2 regions of the Butyricicoccus sp. OF27-2pH9A genome follow, and region 1 is predicted to be linked to the other one. Evidence: predicted binding sites of a transcription regulator. Region 1 holds the regulator's gene; the other holds the start of a gene.
What was found. Region 1 encodes NrdR, which represses ribonucleotide reductase genes. Its sites were predicted from a motif close to CACNANATNTNGTG; they were not measured.

Region 1 (5,578 bases):
GTACGCCATGACGTTATGGCGCACGTTTATACCTTCGGCAAGGCGGCTCCCAAGGCGGCCGGCATTATCCACCTCGGCGCTACCAGCGCGTATGTCGGCGACAATACCGACATCATCCAGATCCGCGAGGGTCTGCTGCTGGTTCGCAAAAAGCTGGCGACCGTACTGGACAAGCTGGCACAGTTCGCGGATGCGCACAAGTCCCAGCCGACCCTCGGCTTCACCCACTTCCAGCCGGCACAGCTGACCACGGTCGGCAAGCGCGCTACCCTGTGGATGAACGAGCTGCTGATGGATTTGAATGAGGTAGAATACCGCATCGAAAACCTGCGCATGCTCGGCAGCAAGGGCACGACCGGCACGCAGGCGTCCTTCATGGAGCTGTTTGACGGCGACGAGAGCAAGGTTAAGGAGCTGGAGAAGCGCATTGCCGATGATTTCGGCTTTGCAGGCGTGGTTCCGGTCTCCGGCCAGACCTACTCCCGCAAGATCGACGCGCAGACGCTCGCAACGCTCGCCGGTATCGCAGAATCCGCTTCCAAGTTCGCAACCGACCTGCGTCTGCTGCAGCACCTGAAGGAAGTAGAGGAGCCGTTCGAGAAGAACCAGATCGGCTCGTCCGCCATGCCGTACAAGCGCAACCCGATGCGTTCCGAGCGTATCTGTGCACTGGCGCGCTACGTCATCTGCGACAGCCTGAACCCGGCGTTCACCTCGGCTACCCAGTGGTTCGAGCGCACGCTCGACGACTCTGCGAACAAGCGCATTTCCGTGCCGGAGGCATTCCTTGCCGTTGACGCAATCCTCAACATCATGATCAACGTCGTTTCCGGTCTGGTCGTTTACCCGAAGGTCATCGAGGCGCACGTTATGAACGAGCTGCCGTTCATGGCAACCGAGAACATCATGATGGACGCCGTAAAGCGCGGCGGCAACCGTCAGGACCTGCACGAGCGCATCCGCGAGCACTCCATGGCTGCGGGCAAGCGCATCAAGGAGGAGGGCCTCGAGAACGATATGGTTGACCGCATTGCCGGCGACCCGATGTTCGGCATGACCCGTGAGCAGATCCTCGAGCACCTCGACCCGTCCGCTTACATCGGCCGCTGCCCGTCGCAGGTGGACGAGTTCCTGAACGAGTGCGTTCGTCCGGCGATTGCGCCTTATCTGACCGGTGAGGACGTAAAGGTAGAGATCAACCTTTGATTCGTTTCAGATTATAGTCTGAAACGAGATAGGATGTACCGCACACGGCGCGGATACATTCCGGGCGCATATTTGCGCGCCGCACGCGGCACACAAATATGCTTACCGGTATAAAAATCGGTGCTAACCTTGCGCGGCATTAAAAAGCCGCGCTGCACAGGTACATGCCCCACGGTTTTTATGAATATCCCGCGCAGCGGGATATTCTATTGCACACGCGCCACAGGCGCGGAATTGTTATACAATATGTGCAGAATGATTGACTTTTTGGCTATTATGCTGTATACTAAATCAGTTGTGTAACAAAAAAATAAAGGAGGCACTTGCAAGTGAAAAAGAGTGTAACTTCCTTTATCGCGGTCATGCTGATCATCATTTTCCTCGGCGTGACGGCGGTAACAGGAGTGTACATTCCGGGCGGCTGGACCATGCCGTTCCGGAACACGGCAACGTCCGACACGTCTGCGACGGATACGAGCGACACCTCGTCTACCGACAGCAGCGCAGACAAGGCGGACAACAAGGCAGACAGCACGGATGCGTCTGCTGACACCTCTGCTGACTCGGCTTCGACCGATTCTGCAGACACGACAGACTCCGGTCTGAAGGCCATCATCCCGAGCGTACTCGATACCGACAACGGTATCCGTCTGGGTCTGGATCTGGTCGGCGGCTCCCGTATCGTATACGAGGCCGAAATCCCGGACGGCTACGACACCAGCAACCTGTCCGACGACATGAACTCGGTACAGAAGGTCATCCGTCAGCGACTGACCGGTAAGGGCTTTACCGAGGCTACCGTATCCCTCAGCGGCGAGAACCGCGTAACGGTTGAGATCCCGCAGATCACCAACCCGGAGGAGGCCGTACAGACCCTCGGCACCACCGCACAGCTCACCTTTGTTGATGCTGACGGCAAGGAGTGGCTGACCGGCTCTGACGTTAAGAAAGCTACTTACGGCTATGGCCGCCCGACCGGCAACGAAGTTGCGGATACCCATTATGTAGAGGTACAGTTTACCTCTGAGGGCAAGCAGAAGTTTGCTGAAGCGACCGAGAGCATCGCGGCCCGCACTGACGGCACCAACGTGATGGCTATCGTCATGGACGATCAGGTTATTTCCGCACCGTCCGTTTCTTCCAAGATCGACAGCGACAGCTGCGTAATCTCCGGCTCGTTCACCCGCGACAGCGCGACCGAGCTGGCAAACCTCATCAACGCAGGTCAGATTCCGTTCTCGCTCAAGCAGGTAGAGCTTCGCTCTGTCGGCCCGCAGCTCGGCGCTGACGCGATGAGCTCCAGCCTGAAGGCAGGTATGATCGGTCTGGTACTTGTTATGCTGTTCATGATCATCATGTACCGCATTCCGGGCTTTGTTTCCTGCCTCGCTCTGTGCTTCTACATGGTTATCGAGGCGCTGCTGTTCAGCCTGATCCGCGTAAACCTGTCCCTGCCGGGCATTGCAGGTATCATCCTGTCCATCGGTATGGCGGTTGACGCAAACGTCATTATCTTCGAGCGCATCAAGGAGGAAATGGCTGCCGGCAAGACCGTCAAGAGCGCTATTGACTCCGGCTTCAAGCGTGCGTTCACCGCAATTCTGGACTCCAACATCACCACCCTGATCGCGTGCGGCGTGCTGTTCTTCCTTGGCACCGGCACGATCGTCGGCTTCGCTACCACGCTGGGCATCGGTGTTATCGTGTCCATGTTCACTGCGCTGACCATCACGCACTTCCTGCTCAGACGCATGGTGGATTTCCACATCCGCAATCCGAAGGCTTACGGCCTGCGCGAGCGCAAGGAAGAGAAGAAGCATTTCCCGATCCTCAAGAACTTCAAGATCTTTGGCGGTATCTCTGTCGTACTGATCGTAACCGGCCTTGTTGCGCTGATTCTGCTGCCGTTCGGCAAGAACCTGTTCAACCTGAGCATCGACTTTGCCGGCGGTACCGAGATGGAGTTCAACATGCATACCGCTGTTACGCAGGATATCCAGACCGAGGTCAGCGATCTGTTCAAGGACGCAACCGGTGTGGACGCATCCTCTGTAACCTCCTCCGGTGACGGCAATGAGGACGTGCTGATCCGCTCCACCTCCATCGACTCCGAGCAGCGTGCTGCCGTGATCGACAAGATGCTGGAGAAGTACAGCCTTGCCGATACCGATATCCTCAACAACAACGACGTATCCGCTTCTGTCGGCAGCGACCTGCAGCGTTCGGCATTCATCTGCTCGATCCTTGCAATCCTGCTGATGCTGGTGTACATCACCTTCCGCTTCGAGCTGACCAGTGGTCTGGCTGCGATCTGCTGCCTGGTTCACGATCTGCTCGTTATGCTGAGCGTTTACGTTCTGCTGCAGATTCCGCTCGACAGCAACTTCATTGCTGCTGCACTGACCATCCTCGGCTACTCCATCAACGCGTCCATCATCGTATTCGACCGCGTTCGTGAGAACCTGCGCACCGCGCGCAAGGAGCCGTTTGAGGTCATCGGCGAGAAGAGCATCTGGCAGACCATGGGCCGTACCATCAACACCACGCTTACCACGCTGTTCACCATCGGCATGGTATACATCCTCGGTGTTCCGTCGCTCAAGCAGTTCACCCTGCCGCTGATCGTCGGTATCCTGGCCGGCGGCTGGTCGTCCGTTATGCTGTCTACCGGTCTGTGGGGCTTCTTCCGTAAGAAGTTCCGCCGCCGTCGCAAGATCTAACGACTATCGAAAAGGCACCCGTTCGGGTGCCTTTTTGCGTTTGTTTATCGGCACAGGGGGAGCGGTACAGAGAAAGGAGCCGCCCGGAGGGCAGGGCAGGAAAAGGTGCCGCTTTATCACAATAAAAAATTGACTTAACAGCACCCCGCGTAGTATAATAACAGCAGACAGATAACAAACCACGCGCGTGAAGCGGTGTTCACAAGGGGGAAGTACGATGAAGTGCCCATTTTGCAGCTTTGAAGACAGCAAGGTCGTAGACTCCCGTCCGACGGACGAGGGTACCAGCATCCGTCGCCGGCGTGAATGTCTCCACTGCGGAAAACGCTTTACCACCTACGAGACGGTAGAGCGCATGCCGCTTATGCTGATCAAGCGCGATGGCACGCGGCAGGCGTACGACCGCCAGAAGCTGCTCAACGGTCTGGTGAAGGCGTGCGAGAAACGCCCGGTTTCGCTGATGCAGCTGGAACAGATCGTCGATCACGTTGAGCAGAAGCTGTTCAGCTCGCTCGAAAGCGAGGTTTCCAGCAAGGTCATCGGTGAGCTTGTCATGGAGCAGCTGCGTAAGGTTGATGAGGTCGCGTATGTGCGGTTTGCCTCGGTCTACCGCCAGTTTAAGGACATCAACACCTTTATGGAAGAGCTGAACACGCTCCTCAAAGATAAATAATTCGGCGGGTATGGCGCAGGCTGTACCCGTTTTTTCATATCGAAAGGAAGATGGATTTATGGACGAACGGCTGCAGAAACAGCTGAATTTCATTCTTGAGATCGACAAGGAGAAGAACATTTTCCGGCAGACGCATCTCTCCGGCCACGGCCGCCGCGAGAACGACGCCGAGCACGCATGGCACATGGCCATCATGGCGTATCTGCTGCAGGAATATTCCAACGAGCCGGTGGATGTGGCGCGGGTCATGCTCATGTGCCTGCTGCACGATGTGGTGGAGATTGACGCAGGTGACACATACGCCTACGACACCGACGGTCTGCAGACGCAGAAGACGCGCGAGGACGCGGCAAAGCAGCGCATTTATTCGCTCCTGCCGGACGACCAGAAGCACGAGCTGATGGCTGTTTTTGACGAATTTGAGGCCGATGAGACCGCCGAGGCGCACTTTGCCCACGCGATGGACAATCTGCAGCCGCTTCTGCTCAACAACAGCAACGGCGGCAGCGACTGGGCTGACCACGATGTGACCGCTAAGCAGGTCTACGGCCGCCAGAGCCGCACGGAGAAAGGCTCGGCGTACCTGTATGAGCTGACAGATAACATTCTGCAGGCGAACATCGAAAAGGGTGCGCTCAAAGAAAAATAAAAGAAAATAGGAATAGTTTTCGACCGAGTTGACCATTCGTGGTCAATTTTCGCCGCCGAACGGCGTATGGGTGCAGGCACTTATGCGAAGCAAGGAGGTGAAAACGTGTCAGCTGAGATCATCATTGCGGGACTGAGTCTGCTGGGGACGCTGGCGGGCACGGCCGGCGGCATGATCGTCTCCGGCAAGCTGGTCAATTACCGCATCGAGCAGCTTGAAAAGAAGGTCGAAAAGCACAATAACCTCATCACCCGAACCTTCAGGCTGGAGCAGCAGGTCGCGCTGCTGGACGAGCGTGTCCGCGTGGCTAACCACCGCATCAGTGATTTG
Region 2 (5,578 bases), on a different contig from region 1:
AAATGCCCAGACCAAGCGCCCGCTCACGCACCTGCTGGCTCTCGCGGGTGGAGATAATCATGCCGGTGTACGGCACGGCAATGCGGATGCACGCGATAACCTTTGCGAACAGCTCGTCACTCAGGCCGTTGTCGAATACATCCGGGTCAATATCGTCCGCGCGCTTGATACGCGGCACGCTGATAGTATGCGGGCCAACGCCGTGTACAGCCTCCAGATGCTCGGCGTGCATGAGCAGACCGGCGAACTCGTACTTGTACATTTCCAGACCGAACAGAACACCCAGACCAACGTCGTCGATACCGCCGTCCATCGCGCGATCCATTGCTTCGGTGTGGTAGTCGTAATCGTGCTTCGGACCTGCCGGATGCAGCTTGAGGTAGCTCTGCTTGTGGTAGGTCTCCTGAAACAGAATGTAAGTGCCGATGCCGGCGTCCTTCAGCTTGCGGTAGTTCTCGACTGTGGTCGCCGCAATGTTGACGTTGACACGTCGAATTGCACCGTTTTTATGTTTGATGGAGTAAATGGTGTTGATACACTCGAGAATGTACTCAATCGGGTTGTTGACCGGGTCCTCACCGGCCTCGATGGCAAGGCGCTTGTGACCCATATCCTGCAGCGCGATAACCTCGCGGGCAACCTCTTCCTGCGTCAGCTTTTTGCGAGTGATATGGCGGTTTTTTGCGTGATACGGACAGTAAACACAGCCGTTTACGCAGTAATTCGACAGATACAGCGGTGCAAACATAACAATACGGTTGCCGTAGAACGCCAGCTTGATCTCCTCGGCCAGCTGATACATCTCCTCGATCTTCTCGGGGATATCGCAGGCCAGCAGCACGGAGGCTTCGCGATGCGTCAGACCGGCACAGTGTACGCCGGTAGCCGTTTTCTGCGGACGGGCCTTTTCCAGAATGCTGTCGATCAGCTCGATGTTGTGTTTGTTCTCCTCGGCGTATTTCAGCGTTTCAAGGATTTCCTCATGGTTGATAAACTCCTCTGCATGGAGTGATTTCGGGTTGTACTGAGCCATTTTTTCGTTTTCCTTTCTTATCTTGCGGTCAGAGGATTACTCTTTCCGTCAGAGTCCCTTAAAATGTATCACTTATCGGATAATATCTCCGCGTGCGGTAACAATCCGGCAGCCGACCGATGCCACACGGCGCGACAGGCAGCCGATGCACTGTGCAGCCTCCTCACCGGTACATAGTTTGCCGTCGTACAGTGCATATTTTTTTCGCACCCCAAGCGGAGACAGATTGGGCATCACTACGTTTGCACCAGCCTGCAGTCCGCGCTCGCGGCCGTCCGGCCGGATGGTGCCGAGCGCCGTTGTAGCGGGCAGCAGCAAATTCGGTTGGATCAGCCGCAGCAGTGACAGCAGATACACTGTCTGCTCACACGTTCCGGCCGGAAAATCGCGGAACGGTGTGTCCTTCTGCGGAATAAACGGGCCGATACCGCACATCTCCGGCCGAAATTTTTCGATGAACTTTAAGTCCTCAGCGAGTGTTCGTGCCGTCTGATACGGCGAGCCGACCATAAAGCCGCAGCCGGTCTGGTAGCCGATGTCTTTCAAATCACGAAGGCAGCGCATACGGTTGTCAAACGACATCTGCGCCGGATGCAGCTTTTCATAATGTGCCTGATCGGCGGTTTCGTGACGGAGCAGATAACGGTCCGCGCCAGCATCGAACATCGCCTGATAGGCTTCACGAGGGAACTCTCCGAGCGACAGCGTTACTGCACAGTCCGGAAACTCGGCTTTGATCTGTCGTACCAGATGGCAAACCACATCGACTGAGAATGCGCTGTCCTCGCCGCCCTGCATGACAAAAGTGCGGAAGCCGAGCGCATAGCCTTCCCGGGCACAGTCCAGTATCTGCGCCTCGGTCAGTCGATAGCGGTCACACGCAGGATTGGAACGCCGGATACCGCAGTAATAGCAGTCGTTGCGGCAGATATTGCCGATTTCGATCAGTCCGCGAATGTACACATCCGTACCGTATACCTGTTTGCGTAAGGCAACCGCTTTCTCTGCGGCATAGGCTGCCAGTTCATCGCTCTGGTTTTCGATTAGATATTCGTATTCCTCTATTGACAGGCTGCGCTGCGCTTCCAGCCGGTCAATGAGCTGCTTCGCCTTATTCATCGTTCTGCACATTGGAGTACGCGGTCTTGACGCTGATGCCGTCCAGATTGCCGATTTTGCCGGACAAAGCCGAAATCACATCCTGCGGCGCATCAATGGCGATGGACACAATGTTGATATTGCGCGCTCGATAGGGAATACCCATGCGCCCGATGATATAGCTGCCGTACTCATGCAGCAGGGTATTGAGCCGTTCCACAGAATCCGTGTTCTCTACCACGATTCCCATTACGGCAACTCTTGTTTGCATAAAAACACCTCGGAACAAAAAATAACTGCGTCCTCTGAAAGACGCAGTCCGATACAGATATAAACGGCGCTTCCGTGCAAGAAACGCTGCAATACGATATGGACGGCTCCTTTCATGCAGAATCTGCGGACGCAGAGGCTTACTGTCAGGATCGCTACATCTATTATAGAGGATAGTCGGCAGACCCGCAAGCAAAACCGACGATTTTATGCAAAGAATTATTTTCGCAAAAATATATATGATATTTTTGTCGAATTTTATCCTTCCAAATCTATATCTTGTATGGTACAATGCAATAGCGGCACATGATATATGGGTATGCACTTTTACGCTTTGCCTGTAAACAGCAGTGCTTTTTTGTTCGCTTTTTATCGAACAATATGATATAATGATGAACGTATGAAATTTAGAGAGGAAGAACAACACATGGTTCGAGTTGTCAAAAAGGATCACACCAAAGAACCGTTTAACATCCAGAAGGTTGTTATCGCCGTCAATAAGTCGGCAAACCGTGTCCTCTACAACTTTACAGAGGATGAGTTGAAGTCGATCTGCAATCATGTCGAGGGTTATATCCGTGACCATCACATGACCGAGATTCAGATCTGGCAAATGCACAACATCGTTGAGTCTGCACTTGAGTCGGTGCAGCCGGAGGTTGCCAAAAGCTACCGCGACTACCGCAACTATAAGCAGGATTTTGTCGGCATGCTGGACAGCGTATACCAGAAAAGCCAGTCCATCATGTATATCGGCGATAAGGAAAATTCCAACACGGATTCCGCGCTGGTCTCCACCAAGCGCAGCCTGATCTTCAATCAGCTCAACAAGGAGCTGTACCAGAAGTTCTTTATGAACACCGAGGAACTGCAGGCCTGTCGGGACGGCTACATTTACGTCCACGATATGTCGGCACGCCGCGATACCATGAACTGCTGCCTGTTTGATGTAGCGAGTGTCCTCAAGGACGGCTTTGAGATGGGCAATCTGTGGTACAACGAGCCGAAAACACTTAATGTTGCATTTGACGTGATCGGTGATATCGTGCTTTCCGCTGCAAGCCAGCAATACGGCGGCTTTACCGTGCCGTCGGTCGATCTGCTGCTCGAGCCCTATGCCGAGCGCAGCTACAAAATGCTGACCGAGAAGTATACTCGTCTGGGACTGGATGCTGATACGGTCGAGAAGGAAGTTATGGCGGACATTCTCAACGACTTTGAGCAGGGCTTCCAGGGCTGGGAGTACAAGTTCAACACGGTAGCATCCAGCCGCGGCGACTATCCGTTCATCACCATGACAATGGGAACCGGCACCGGTCGTTTTGCCAAGCTGGCCTCCATTACCATGCTGAATGTACGCCGCAAGGGGCAGGGCAAAAAGGGCCAGAAGAAGCCGGTCCTGTTCCCGAAGATCGTATTCCTGTACGATGAGAACCTGCACGGTCCCGGCAAGCTGCTTGAGGATGTATTTGAAGCCGGTATCCTGTGCTCGTCCCGTGCGATGTATCCGGACTGGCTGTCGCTAACCGGTGAAGGCTATGTGCCGAGCATGTATAAGAAGTACGGCGCGATCATCAGTCCGATGGGCTGCCGCGCGTTCCTGTCTCCGTGGTACGAGCGCGGCGGCATGAAGCCCGCTGATGAGAGCGACAAGCCGGTATTTGTCGGCCGCTGGAACATTGGCGCGGTATCGCTGCACCTGCCGATGATCTACGCTAAGGCACAGCAGGAGAGCCGTCCGTTCCGCGAGGTGTTGGACTACTATCTGGAGCTTATCCGCAAGCTGCACATCCGCACCTATGCATACCTGGGGGAGATGCGTGCATCTACCAATCCGTTGGCGTACTGCGAGGGCGGCTTCTACGGTGGACATCTCAAGCCGTCGGACAAGATCAAGCCGATCATGAAAACCGCTACTGCGTCGTTCGGCATTACTGCACTCAACGAGCTGCAGGAGCTGTACAACGGTAAATCGCTTGCCGAGGACGGTCAGTTTGCCCTCGAAACACTGCAGTATATCAACGATAAAGTCGAGCAGTTCAAGAACGAGGACGGCAATCTGTATGCTATCTACGGTACACCGGCAGAGAGTCTGTGCGGTTTGCAGGTCGAGCAGTTCCGCAAGAAATACGGCATCATCGAGGGCGTTTCCGATCGTCCGTATGTCTCTAACAGCTTCCACTGCCATGTTACCGAGGACCTGACACCGATTCAGAAGCAGGATCTTGAGGGGCGTTTCTGGAATCTGTGCAACGGCGGCAAGATCCAGTACGTCAAGTATCCGATTGACTACAACCATGAGGCGATTCGCTCTCTGGTGCGCCGCGCCATGGCAAAGGGCTTCTATGAGGGTGTCAATCTTTCACTCGCGTACTGCGACGACTGCGGTCATGAGGAACTTTCCATGGATGTCTGCCCGAAGTGCGGCAGCCGCAACCTTACCAAAATCGAGAGAATGAACGGCTATCTTTCCTACTCTCGCGTGAAGGGCGATACGCGCCTGAACGATGCCAAGATGGCCGAAATTGCTGAAAGAAAGAGTATGTAACACGAATGCAGTATCACAATATAACCAAGGACGATATGCTCAACGGCGACGGCCTGCGTGTTGTGCTGTGGGTGGCCGGCTGCGGACATGCCTGTCCCGGCTGTCACAACCCCATCACATGGGATGCGGAAGGCGGTCTGCTGTTTGATCAGGCAGCAAAGAATGAGCTGTTCACCGAGCTCGGCAAGGACTATATCTCCGGCATCACGTTTTCCGGCGGCGATCCGCTTTTCCCCGGCAACCGTGAGGAGGTCAGCGAGCTGTGCCGCGAGATTCGGCAGAAGTTTCCGGACAAGACCATCTGGCTGTACACCGGCTATCGCTGGGAGGAAATCAAGTGGCTGCCGTTTCTCGATCAGATTGACGTGCTGATCGACGGTCGTTTTGTACAGGCGCAGGCCGATCCGCAGCTTCACTGGCGCGGCAGTGCCAACCAGCGCGTGATCGATGTTCCGCGCACGCTTGCGGCTAACAGTATCGTCCTGCATGACGATAAGTAAAAAGGAGTGCTGAATTATGCAACAGATCGCACAGTTTTTCAAGGTATCCGAGGAACAGTTTGTCCGTGACTGGTGCGCGGCTACCCGCCGCAGCGCGGATGAGGCCAAGAAGGTCTATCAGAACATCCG

Region 2: the regulator NrdR is predicted to act here: its motif matches at 2,672-2,685, upstream of nrdD (anaerobic ribonucleoside-triphosphate reductase).

The regions. Positions count from the first base shown of each region.
Region 1 covers NZ_JAQEXK010000007.1:32,872-38,449, forward strand. The annotation lists gene purB (adenylosuccinate lyase) at 1-1,206, shown strand, start outside; gene secD (protein translocase subunit SecD) at 1,536-3,926, shown strand; gene nrdR (transcriptional regulator NrdR) at 4,144-4,599, shown strand; gene PG722_RS07035 (HD domain-containing protein) at 4,658-5,248, shown strand; gene PG722_RS07040 (hypothetical protein) at 5,354-5,578, shown strand, end outside.
Region 2 covers NZ_JAQEXK010000013.1:37,363-42,940, forward strand. The annotation lists gene hydG ([FeFe] hydrogenase H-cluster radical SAM maturase HydG) at 1-1,033, opposite strand, end outside; gene hydE ([FeFe] hydrogenase H-cluster radical SAM maturase HydE) at 1,106-2,164, opposite strand; gene PG722_RS10340 (TM1266 family iron-only hydrogenase system putative regulator) at 2,145-2,402, opposite strand; gene nrdD (anaerobic ribonucleoside-triphosphate reductase) at 2,829-4,949, shown strand; gene nrdG (anaerobic ribonucleoside-triphosphate reductase activating protein) at 4,955-5,449, shown strand; gene PG722_RS10355 (deoxyuridine 5'-triphosphate nucleotidohydrolase) at 5,466-5,578, shown strand, end outside.